Regions from separate parts of the Klebsiella electrica genome, predicted to be linked through region 2. Evidence: predicted binding sites of a transcription regulator. Region 2 holds the regulator's gene; the other holds the start of a gene.
The links. The regulator PhoB, encoded in region 2, activates phosphate uptake and scavenging genes when phosphate is short. The targets are predictions, from matches to a motif close to CTGTCATAAAACTGNCNNAT.
Positions count from the first base shown of each region.

Region 1: the regulator PhoB is predicted to act here: its motif matches at 3,176-3,195, upstream of pstS (phosphate ABC transporter substrate-binding protein PstS).

Region 1 is NZ_CP041247.1:5,247,407-5,253,312, forward strand. It holds gene glmU (bifunctional UDP-N-acetylglucosamine diphosphorylase/glucosamine-1-phosphate N-acetyltransferase GlmU) at 1-936, shown strand, start outside; gene glmS (glutamine--fructose-6-phosphate transaminase (isomerizing)) at 1,123-2,952, shown strand; gene pstS (phosphate ABC transporter substrate-binding protein PstS) at 3,281-4,321, shown strand; gene pstC (phosphate ABC transporter permease PstC) at 4,506-5,465, shown strand; gene pstA (phosphate ABC transporter permease PstA) at 5,465-5,906, shown strand, end outside.
Region 2 is NZ_CP041247.1:4,127,395-4,133,300, forward strand. It holds gene brnQ (branched-chain amino acid transporter carrier protein BrnQ) at 1-479, opposite strand, end outside; gene phoR (phosphate regulon sensor histidine kinase PhoR) at 895-2,190, opposite strand; gene phoB (phosphate response regulator transcription factor PhoB) at 2,212-2,901, opposite strand; gene sbcD (exonuclease subunit SbcD) at 3,111-4,313, shown strand; gene sbcC (exonuclease subunit SbcC) at 4,310-5,906, shown strand, end outside.

The sequences.
Region 1 (5,906 bases), 1.1 Mb from region 2:
AATGGCCAGGTTACCGGCATCGTTGAGCATAAAGATGCCAGCGATGCGCAGCGTCAGATTCAGGAAATTAACACCGGAATTTTGATCGCGGGTGGGGCGGATTTAAAACGCTGGCTGGCGAAGCTAACGAACAACAATGTGCAGGGCGAATACTACATCACTGATATTATCGCCATGGCGTATCAGGAAGGGCGTGAAATCGTTGCCGTTCATCCGCAGCGCTTAAGCGAAGTTGAAGGGGTAAACAACCGCCTGCAGCTGTCGCGTCTGGAGCGCGTTTATCAAGCCAAACAGGCGGAAAAACTGCTGCTGGCGGGCGTGATGCTGCGCGATCCGGCGCGTTTCGATCTCCGCGGTACCCTGAAACATGGGCGCGATGTAGAGATTGATACTAACGTTATCCTCGAAGGAAACGTGGTACTGGGCGAGCGCGTGAAGATAGGCGCCGGCTGCGTGATCAAAAACAGCACCATTGGCGATGACTGTGAGATAAGCCCGTATTCGGTGGTGGAAGATGCTCATTTGCAGGCCGCCTGCACCATCGGGCCGTTCGCGCGCCTGCGTCCAGGTGCTGAACTGCTGGAAGGCGCGCATGTCGGCAACTTCGTAGAAATGAAAAAAGCGCGGCTGGGTAAAGGTTCGAAAGCCGGGCATCTCTCGTATCTCGGCGACGCGGAAATCGGCGACAATGTGAATATCGGCGCCGGTACCATTACCTGTAACTACGATGGGGCGAATAAATTTAAAACCATCATCGGCGACGATGTGTTTGTCGGTTCCGACACCCAACTGGTGGCGCCGGTGACCGTGGGTAAAGGTGCCACGATTGCCGCCGGTACGACGGTCACGCGCGATATTGCCGACAACGAACTGGTTTTAAGCCGTGTGCCGCAGGTCCATAAACAGGGCTGGCAGCGTCCGGTGAAGAAGAAGTAATTTTTGGATTGTCGCCGGGGGGAGACCGCCCGGCGAACCAGGATGAGAGGATCAATACAGGTCCCCGTCCGCAGGCAGGACCATAAAAATAACCCCACTCTCTACAAGGCTCGGGGCGCCCGTAATGCGGGCAAATACAGGTCAGCGACAACGCATGGCATAACGCCATTATCAGGAAATTTAACTATGTGTGGAATTGTTGGCGCAGTCGCGCAGCGTGATATTGCTGAAATCCTTCTCGAAGGTTTACGTCGTCTTGAATACCGTGGATATGACTCTGCCGGTCTGGCAGTGGTTGATAACGCCGGGCATATGTCCCGCGTTCGTCGTCTCGGTAAAGTCCAGATGCTGGCTCAGGCGGTAGAAGAGCACCCGTTACACGGTGGTACGGGCATTGCCCATACCCGCTGGGCAACGCACGGTGAGCCGTCTGAAGGTAACGCGCATCCGCATGTTTCTGAACACATTGTGGTGGTCCATAACGGTATCATCGAAAACCACGAGCCGCTGCGTGAACTCCTGCAGTCCCGCGGCTATGTCTTTGCCTCTGAGACCGACACCGAGGTGATTGCTCACCTGGTAAACTGGGAGCAGAAGCAAGGCGGCACGCTGCGTGACGCCGTTCTGCGGACTATTCCACAGCTGCGCGGTGCTTATGGCACGGTGATTATGGATGCCCGCGATCCGGGAACTCTGCTGGCTGCGCGTTCTGGTAGCCCGCTGGTTATCGGTCTGGGAATGGGGGAAAACTTCATTGCTTCCGATCAGCTGGCGCTGCTGCCGGTGACCCGCCGCTTTATCTTCCTCGAAGAGGGCGATATTGCCGAAGTGACCCGCCGCTCCGTGGTGATTTTTGATAAGTCTGGCGCGGAAGTAAAACGTCCGGATATCGAATCCAACCAGCAATATGATGCGGGCGATAAAGGTATTTATCGCCACTATATGCAAAAAGAGATTTACGAACAGCCGAATGCTATCAAAAACACCCTCACCGGGCGTATCAACCATGGTGAAGTGGATCTCAGCGAGCTGGGCGCGCATGCTAACGAGATGCTGTCTCAGGTTGAACACATCCAGATCGTGGCCTGCGGTACCTCGTATAACTCCGGCATGGTTTCTCGTTACTGGTTTGAAGCGCTGGCGGGCGTACCGTGCGATGTTGAAATCGCCTCTGAATTCCGCTATCGCAAATCGGCGGTGCGTCGCAACAGCCTGATGATCACGCTTTCCCAGTCCGGTGAGACTGCGGATACGCTGGCCGCGCTGCGTCTGTCAAAAGAGCTGGGCTATCTGGGATCGCTGGCTATTTGTAACGTGGCGAGTTCTTCTCTGGTCCGCGAGTCCGATTTGTCGCTGATGACCAAAGCGGGCACTGAGATCGGCGTAGCCTCGACCAAAGCCTTTACCACTCAGCTGACCGTATTGCTGCTGCTGGTGGCAAAACTGGCGCGTCTTAAAGGTCTGGATGCCGCCGTTGAGCATGATATCGTGCATGGGCTGCAGGCGTTGCCGAGCCGTATTGAGCAGATGCTGTCGCAGGATAAGCGTATTGAAGCGTTGGCTGAGAACTTCTCCGATAAGCACCATGCGCTGTTCCTTGGCCGTGGCGATCAGTATCCGATCGCGCTGGAAGGGGCGCTGAAGCTGAAAGAGATCTCTTATATCCACGCGGAAGCCTACGCGGCCGGTGAGCTGAAGCACGGCCCTCTGGCCCTGATTGACGCCGAAATGCCGGTGATCGTCGTGGCACCGAATAACGAATTGCTGGAGAAGCTGAAATCCAACATTGAAGAAGTTCGCGCGCGCGGCGGCCAGCTGTATGTCTTTGCCGATGGCGAGGCGGGTTTCAACAGCAGCGACAATATGCACATTATTGAAATGCCGCATGTTGAAGAGGTGATTGCGCCGATCTTCTACACCGTGCCGCTACAGCTGCTGGCCTATCACGTTGCGCTGATTAAAGGCACTGACGTTGACCAGCCGCGTAATCTGGCAAAATCAGTCACCGTAGAATAAGCCAATACCTATCGTATAAGGGCTGCCATCCGGCGGCCCTTTTTGGCTTCTGGCGATCGCTTTTGTACCGCTCTGGCGGAAAAGGGTTGATGACAAACCGTCATCTTCGGCTACGATTTTTAGTGTCATAAAAAGAAAATTTTTCTGCAATCCTGCGGTCACTTAAATAAGTAACGCTATGATTAATATTGTTTTTATTTTCATCACTCCGCTGTCTTTTTGGGTGTCATAAAACTGTAATAATTCGTACATTTTACTGTCACCTCTTTGTCCTATTTTGCTCACCATAGCCTCGAAACAACGATTTACGAATCCAGCAGGAGACATTATGAACGTTATGCGTACCACCGTCGCAACAGTTGTCGCCGCGACCTTATCGATGAGCGCTTTCTCTGCATTTGCAGCTGCAAGCCTGACTGGCGCGGGCGCAACTTTCCCTGCACCGGTGTATGCCAAATGGGCTGATACCTATCAGAAAGAAACCGGCAATAAAGTGAACTACCAGGGCATTGGCTCTTCCGGTGGTGTAAAACAAATTATTGCTAACACCGTTGATTTCGGTGCTTCTGATGCTCCTCTGGCCGATGACAAACTGGCTCAGGAAGGCCTGTTCCAGTTCCCGACCGTGATTGGCGGCGTGGTTCTGGCAATCAACCTGCCTGGCGTGAAGTCGGGTGAGCTGGTTCTGGACGGTAAAACCCTGGGGGATATCTACCTCGGCAAAATTAAAAAATGGGATGACGAAGCGATCGCTAAACTCAACCCGGGCATGAAGCTGCCGTCTCAGAATATCGCCGTGGTTCGTCGCGCCGATGGTTCCGGTACTTCCTTCGTGTTCACCAGCTACCTGGCGAAAGTGAACGAAGAGTGGAAATCTAAGGTTGGTGCGGGTTCTACCGTAAACTGGCCGACCGGTCTGGGCGGTAAAGGTAACGACGGTATCGCCGCTTTCGTTCAACGTCTGCCGGGCTCCATTGGCTACGTAGAATACGCTTATGCTAAGCAGAACAACCTGGCCTACACCAAACTGCTTTCCGCAGATGGCAAGCCGGTCAGCCCGACTGAAGATAACTTCGCTAACGCGGCTAAAGGTATCGACTGGAGCAAATCCTTCGCACAGGATCTGACTAACCAGAAAGGTGAGAAAGCATGGCCGATCACCTCAACCACCTTTATCCTGGTGCACAAAGCTGCGACCAAACCAGAACAGACTGCTGAAGTGCTGAAGTTCTTCGACTGGGCGTACAAACACGGCGGTAAAGAAGCTAACGCTCTGGATTACGCAACGCTGCCGGAAAGCGTGGTTCAGCAGGTTCGCGCTGCATGGAAAACCAACGTGAAAGACAGCAGCGGTAAAGCACTGTACTAAATACCCGTCATACTTTGAGCCGCAGCTGCCTTGGCTGCACTTGCTTACCCCAGTGACATAGTGAATCTATGCTCCTGGGGATTCACAAGCTTGCTGCAACTCGAATTATTTAGGGTATAGCATTACGTTAGCCTGGAGGCTCGATAAAATGCGCGCTTCCAGGCCCAAACAGAAAGAGTAACTTATGGCTGCAACCAAGCCGGCATTTAACCCTCCGGGGAAAAAGGGTGACATAATTTTCGGCGTGCTGGTTAAACTGGCGGCGCTGATTGTGCTATTGATGCTGGGCGGCATCATCGTTTCCCTCATTATCTCTTCATGGCCAAGCATTCAGAAGTTTGGTTTTTCCTTTTTGTGGACCAAAGAGTGGGATGCGCCCAACGAGATTTTCGGTGCGCTGGTGCCTATCTACGGGACGCTGGTCACTTCATTTATTGCGCTACTGATCGCCGTTCCGGTGAGTTTTGGTATCGCGCTGTTCCTGACGGAACTCTCCCCTGCCTGGCTGAAACGCCCTCTTGGCATCGCCATTGAACTGCTGGCGGCTATCCCTAGTATCGTTTACGGCATGTGGGGCCTGTTTATCTTTGCTCCGCTTTTTGCCACCTACTTCCAGGAACCGGTGGGCAACATCTTGTCGACGATTCCGTTTGTGGGCGCGCTGTTTGCCGGTCCGGCATTTGGCATCGGGATTCTGGCGGCGGGCGTCATTCTGGCCATCATGATTATTCCGTACATCGCCGCCGTTATGCGCGATGTCTTTGAACAAACGCCGGTGATGATGAAAGAGTCGGCCTACGGTATCGGCTGTACGACCTGGGAGGTCATCTGGCGTATCGTTCTGCCGTTTACCAGGAACGGGGTTATCGGCGGCGTGATGCTCGGTCTGGGGCGCGCGCTGGGTGAAACGATGGCGGTAACCTTTATTATCGGCAACACCTACCAGCTGGATAGCGCTTCGCTGTATATGCCGGGGAACAGTATTACTTCCGCGCTGGCGAATGAGTTTGCCGAAGCGGAAACCGGCCTGCACGTGGCGGCACTGATGGAGCTGGGGCTGATTCTGTTCGTTATCACCTTTATTGTTCTGGCAGCGTCTAAATTGATGATTATGCGCCTCGCTAAGAATGAGGGGGCACGCTAATGGCAACGATCGAATTGCAAACGACCGCTGAGCTGGCGGAGTCCCGCCGTAAAATGCAGGCTAAACGCCGGCTGAAGAACCGTATCGCCCTGACGCTTTCCATGGCGACGATGGCGTTTGGTCTGTTCTGGCTGGTGTGGATCCTGATGGCCACCATTACGCGCGGCTTCGATGGAATGTCGCTGGCGTTGTTCACTGAAATGACCCCGCCGCCGAACACCGCGGGCGGTGGTCTGGCGAATGCCCTCGCCGGTAGCGGCCTGTTGATCCTGTGGTCGACGATTTTCGGTACGCCGCTGGGTATTATGGCGGGCATTTATCTGGCGGAATACGGGCGTAAGTCTGTGCTGGCGGAAGTGATTCGGTTTATTAACGATATCCTGCTTTCCGCGCCATCCATCGTGGTCGGCCTGTTCGTCTACACCATCGTGGTGGCGCAGA
Region 2 (5,906 bases):
ATCAGGGCGATAATTTTCAACGGAGCAAGGAAATTGCCCACCGTATCCAGCAGTTTGCCCGGATAGAGCGAGACGAGGATCACCAGCGCGAAGTAGATCACGCTGTAAATCATCAGCGGCATCTCGCCATCGCCGGTCAGCGGGGCAATCCCGACTTCAAAAGAGACCGTTGCGGTACGCGGCGTCGCAAACAGCGGGCCAACGGCCAGATAGCAGACCACGGCCAGCAGGATGCCGGCCACTTTGCCGATCGGCGTACTCAGGCTTTCCACGCCACCGCCGACTTTCGCCAGCGCCACCACCGTCAGCACCGGTAAACCCACGGCGGTAATCAGAAAGCCAATAGCGGCGGTCCAGACGTGTTCACCAGCCTGTAAACCGACCATCGGAGGGAAGATAATGTTGCCTGCGCCAACGAACAACGCGAAGGTCATAAAGCCCAACGCGATAATGTCGCGAGATTTTAACTGATGGGTCATAAATTCATTACTGCCTGTGGATGTGGTGTTGTTAACAAACGGAAAAAAACCGTGTCTTCCCCTGAGGGAGGATACCGCGGTGGTTGCCGGAAAAATCAGCGGGATATGCTCCCGAATACGCGTGGGAAAGAATTGTTTTTTGAATTACCACGCAAAAACAGTCTGTCTGCGACAGCATGGGGGGCAATTTAAACGCTTATAACGTTTTAATGCAAGGCGGGATCGCAAAAGCAGATGATTATGCTAAGTCTACTTTAAGGAGTGGGATTATTGACCATATCATAGGAAAACCTCCGGCTAATCATGCGAACAAAAAAGCAGCGGACGTTCATTAATTACGCGGCTAAAAAGTGACGACAAACGAAAATGACCAGCCGAAGCTGGTCATTGGCAAGTCATGTTGACAACGGCGCGCTCAGGCGCTTTTTTTGGCAATTAAACGTTCCGGGAGTAAGAAGCTAAACCGCGTCCCCTGGCCTACCGTACTCTCAATTTCCAGGCGACTATCGTGATGATTCACCGCATGTTTCACGATGGCCAGCCCAAGGCCGCTGCCGCCGGTTTGCCGCGAACGCGCCTTATCCACGCGATAAAATCGCTCGGTCAGACGCGGAATATGCTCAGGCGCAATCCCCGGACCATTATCCTCAACGCTGAACAACGCGCCATGCGGCGCCCGCTGCCAACTGACGGTAATCTCCGTCCCCGCAGGCGTATGGTTGATCGCGTTATACACCAGATTGGACACCGCGCTGCGCAGCTGCTCTTCGTTACCCAGTACCAGCAACGTCTCATCGACGTGGAAGTGGATCGTCTGCTTCTGCTGGCTGAGCGTCTGCGCTTCTCGCTCCACCACCCGCAGCATCATCGGCACGTCGATTTTGTCATTCATGACCAGCGTCGGCGCCGCTTCAATCCGCGACAGCGTCAGCAGCTGTTTGACTAAACCCTCCATGCGCTGGGTTTGTTCGCGCATCGTATGCAGCGCTTTTTCGCGCGTCGTCCCTTCCAGCTCCTGCTCCTGCATCATCTCCAGATAACCCTGCAGCACCGTTAACGGCGTGCGCAGCTCGTGGCTGACGTTGGCAAAAAAGTTGCGCCGCGCGCCTTCCAGCTGATGCATCTGCGTCACATCGCGCGCCACCATCAGCCACTGTTTGTCGCTGTAGGACATCACGCGGATCTCCAGATGACGGGAAGTATTGAGGATCAGATTGAGCGGTTTTGAGAAATTCCTGTTTTTGAGGTAGTTAGCAAATTCAGGATAGCGCAGGAGATTGAGAATATTTTGGCCGCTGTCGTCCGGCCAGCGCAGATTCAGGATCTGCTGAGCCAGGCCATTACACCAGAAAATAGCCCCCTCTTCCGTCGTCAGCACCACCGCATCGGGCAAAGATTCCGCCCCGCTACGAAAGCGTTTGATCAGATTGCCCAGCTCGCGTCGGCGCTTTTTATTGCGCATCTGCATCTGGTGAAGGCCGTAGAGCAGCGGTTCCCAGCTGCCTCGCCCCGGCGGCGGCGTCATGCTACGGTCGACCCATAGCCACCATGAAAGACGTAATAAATTCCAGAAATGCCAGATGAGAAGTCCGGTGACTGCCGCCAGCAAAAACCACGGCAGATAACCCACTACCGCCCCGAGAATCAGGGCCGGGATACAACATAAGAAAAGCTCAAGCGCCAGCCTTTTCCATGACAGCCGTTCCAGCACGGTTCACACTCCTGTCGAGATTCAGAAACGGGCGGAGAAACGATATCCCGTGCCGCGGACCGTCTGTACCATCCGGTCATGTCCGCTATGTTCCAGCGCTTTGCGCAGACGACGAATATGCACATCCACCGTTCTGTCTTCTACATACACATTGGTCCCCCAGACGTGATTCAGCAGCTGTTCGCGGCTGTAGACGCGTTCCGGGTGAGTCATAAAGAAGTGTAATAATTTAAACTCCGTCGGCCCCATGTCCAGCGGACTTTCACCGGTCATCACGCGGTGGGAGGAAGGATCAAGGCTAAGCCCTTGCATTTCAATCACTTCTTCCACTGCCATCGGCGAAATACGGCGCATCACCGCTTTGATTCGCGCCACCAGCTCTTTCGGTGAAAAAGGCTTGGTGATGTAATCATCGGCGCCGGTTTCCAGACCACGCACGCGATCCTCTTCTTCGCCGCGCGCGGTGAGCATGACCACCGGAATATCGCGGGTCATCGCCTCACGCTTCAGCAGCTTGATAAACTGCAGACCCGATCCGCCCGGCAGCATCCAGTCGAGGAGAATCAAATCAGGCCAGGGTTCATTGAGTTGACTCACCGCACTGTCATAATCTTCCGCCTCGACGGGCTGAAAGCCGTTTTGCTCCAGAACAAAGCAGACCATTTCGCGGATCGGAGCTTCATCTTCAACGACCAGAATTCTTCTCGCCATTATTTACCCTGTATTTTTTAGCCATCAGTATAGAGTGCGGCGCCATTATGCGTCAGTTTTGTGACAGATTTATGAAGAAAATGACCGTCATATGATAGCGGATTTTGAATAATGACAAGGAGTAACAATCGATCCTGCCGGTGTTTAGAGGGCAACCTGCGGGATGACAGGTATATAATGCGCCAATGCTTTTTCGCCAGGGAATACTTATGCGCATCATCCACACCTCTGACTGGCATCTTGGCCAGAACTTTTACAGCAAGAGTCGCGCCGCCGAACACTCGGCCTTTCTCGACTGGCTGTTGACCAGCGCGCAGGCGCACGAGGTCGATGCCATTATTGTCGCCGGCGACATCTTTGATACCGGCTCGCCGCCAAGCTACGCCCGCGAGCTGTATAACCGCTTTGTGGTTCAGCTACAGCAGACCGGCTGCCAGCTGGTGGTACTGGCGGGCAACCACGATTCGGTGGCGACGCTGAATGAATCCCGCGATATTCTGGCCTTTCTGAAAACCACGGTGGTGGCCAGCGCCGGCCATGCCCCCTTTATTCTGCCGCAGCGCGACGGCACGCCCGGCGCCATATTTTGCCCGGTCCCCTTCCTGCGCCCGCGTGAGCTGGTCACCAGCCAGGCCGGCCACTCCAGCGGCGAAAAGCAGCAACTGCTGTTAAGCGCCATCAGCGACTATTATCAGCAGCAGTATGAAGCGGCCTGCGCCCTGCGCGGCGATCGTCCGCTGCCGATCGTCGCCAGCGGCCACCTGACCACCGTCGGCGCCAGCAAAAGCGATGCGGTGCGCGATATCTACATCGGCACGCTGGAGGCGTTTCCCGCCAGCCATTTCCCGCCCGTTGATTATATTGCCCTCGGCCATATTCACCGGGCGCAGAAAATCGGCGGCAGCGAACATATTCGCTACAGCGGCTCGCCTATCGCCCTCAGCTTTGACGAGACGGGAAAAAGCAAAAGCGTCAATCTGGTGACCTTCAGCGACGGGCATCTGAGCGAGGTCCATCCTCTGACGGTGCCGGTAACGCAGCCGCTGGCGGTGCTGAAAGGCGATTTCGCCAGCATCAGCGAACAGCTCACCCAGTGGCGGGATGCGCCGCAAGAGCCGGTCGTCTGGCTGGACATCGAAATTACCAGTGACGAATATCTCCATGATATTCAGCGCAAAATTCAGGCTCAGACCGAAGATCTGCCGGTGGAAGTGCTGCTGGTTCGCCGTAGCCGCGCCCAACGTGAACGCATCCTGGCGGGAGAGCGGCGGGAAACGCTGAGCGAACTGCAGGTCGAGGAAGTGTTTGCACGCCGTCTGGCGCAGGAAACGCTGGAAGAGGCGCAGCAACTGCGTTTGAAGCAGTTGTTCAACGAAACGCTGCATAGTCTGAATGGTGAGGAGCACCTGTGAAAATTCTGAGTTTGCGCCTGAAAAATATCAACTCGTTAAAAGGCGAATGGAAAATCGACTTCACCGCCGAACCGTTCGCCAGCAACGGGCTGTTTGCCATCACCGGCCCCACCGGCGCCGGGAAAACCACGCTGCTGGACGCTATCTGCCTCGCGCTGTATCACGAAACGCCCCGTCTGAGCAGCGTATCGCAATCGCAAAACGATCTGATGACCCGCGATACCGCCGAGTGTCTGGCGGAAGTGGAATTCGAGGTCAAAGGGACGGCCTATCGCGCCTTCTGGAGCCAGAACCGCGCCCGCAATCAGCCGGAGGGCAACCTGCAGGCCCCGCGCGTTGAGCTGGCCCGCTGCGACGACGGGCAGATCCTCGCCGATAAAGTCAAAGATAAGCTCGAACTTACCGCCTCGCTCACTGGACTGGATTACGGCCGCTTTACCCGCTCAATGCTGCTTTCCCAGGGTCAGTTCGCCGCGTTCCTCAACGCCAAACCGAAAGAACGCGCTGAGCTACTGGAAGAGCTGACCGGCACCGAAATCTACGGCCAGATATCCGCACAGGTGTTTGAAAAACATAAGCTCGCCCGCAACGAACTGGAGAAACTTCAGGCCCAGTCCTCCGGCGTTGTGCTGCTGAGCGATGAGCAGCAGCAGGCCCTACAGCAAAGTTTGCAAGCGCTTACTGATGAAGAACGCCTACAGCTTACGGAGCAAGCCCGCCTGCAGGCGACGCAGCAGTGGCTGCTGCGTCAGCAAGAGCTGAGCGCGGAATCCTCGCAATCTCAGGTCCGGTTACAGGACGCACAGCAGGCGCTGGAACAGGCCCAGCCGCAGCTTGCCGCGCTGCTCAACGCCCAGCCGGCAGAGCAGCTTCGCCCGCTGTGGACCCGACAGCAGGAGCAAACCGCCGCGCTGGCGCAAACCCACCGCCAGGTGGAGGAAGTAAATACTCGCTTACAGGACAGACTGCGGCTGCGCGCCGGGATACGTCTTGCCGCCAGCCAGCAGATGGCGCGCTTACAGGATGCCCATCACGCCCTCAACCTGTGGCTTAAAGAGCACGATCGCTATCGCCAGTGGGGCAACGCGCTGGCGGGCTGGCGGGCCGCTTTCCAGCAGCAGGCGCGCGATGAACAGCAGCACAACGTCGTACAACAGAGCCTGACGGAAACCATCCGCCAGCTGGCGGAGCTGCCGCCTGCAACGCTGATGCTGGATGCCGACCAGGTCGCCGCCAGCCTGGCACAACATACCGCCGCCCGTCCGCTGCGCCAGCAGCTTTCGACGCTGCATAGCCGCCTGTTGCCGCTTCGCCAGCGCCAGCAGCAGCTGCAAACCACGGAGCAGGCCCATCGCGAGGAACAGGAAAAGCTGGAAACAACCCTGGCCCAGCGCCGCCTGGCATACAAAGAAAAACATCAGCAATTCAGCGATGTGAAGGCTATTTGTGAGCTGGAAGCGCGCATTGTCGGGCTGGAAGAAGAGCGCGCTCGCCTGCAGCCCGGCGCCCCTTGTCCGCTCTGTGGTTCCAGCGAACACCCGGCCGTCGCACAATACCGGGCGCTGGAGCCCGGCGTGAATCAGGCCCGCCGGG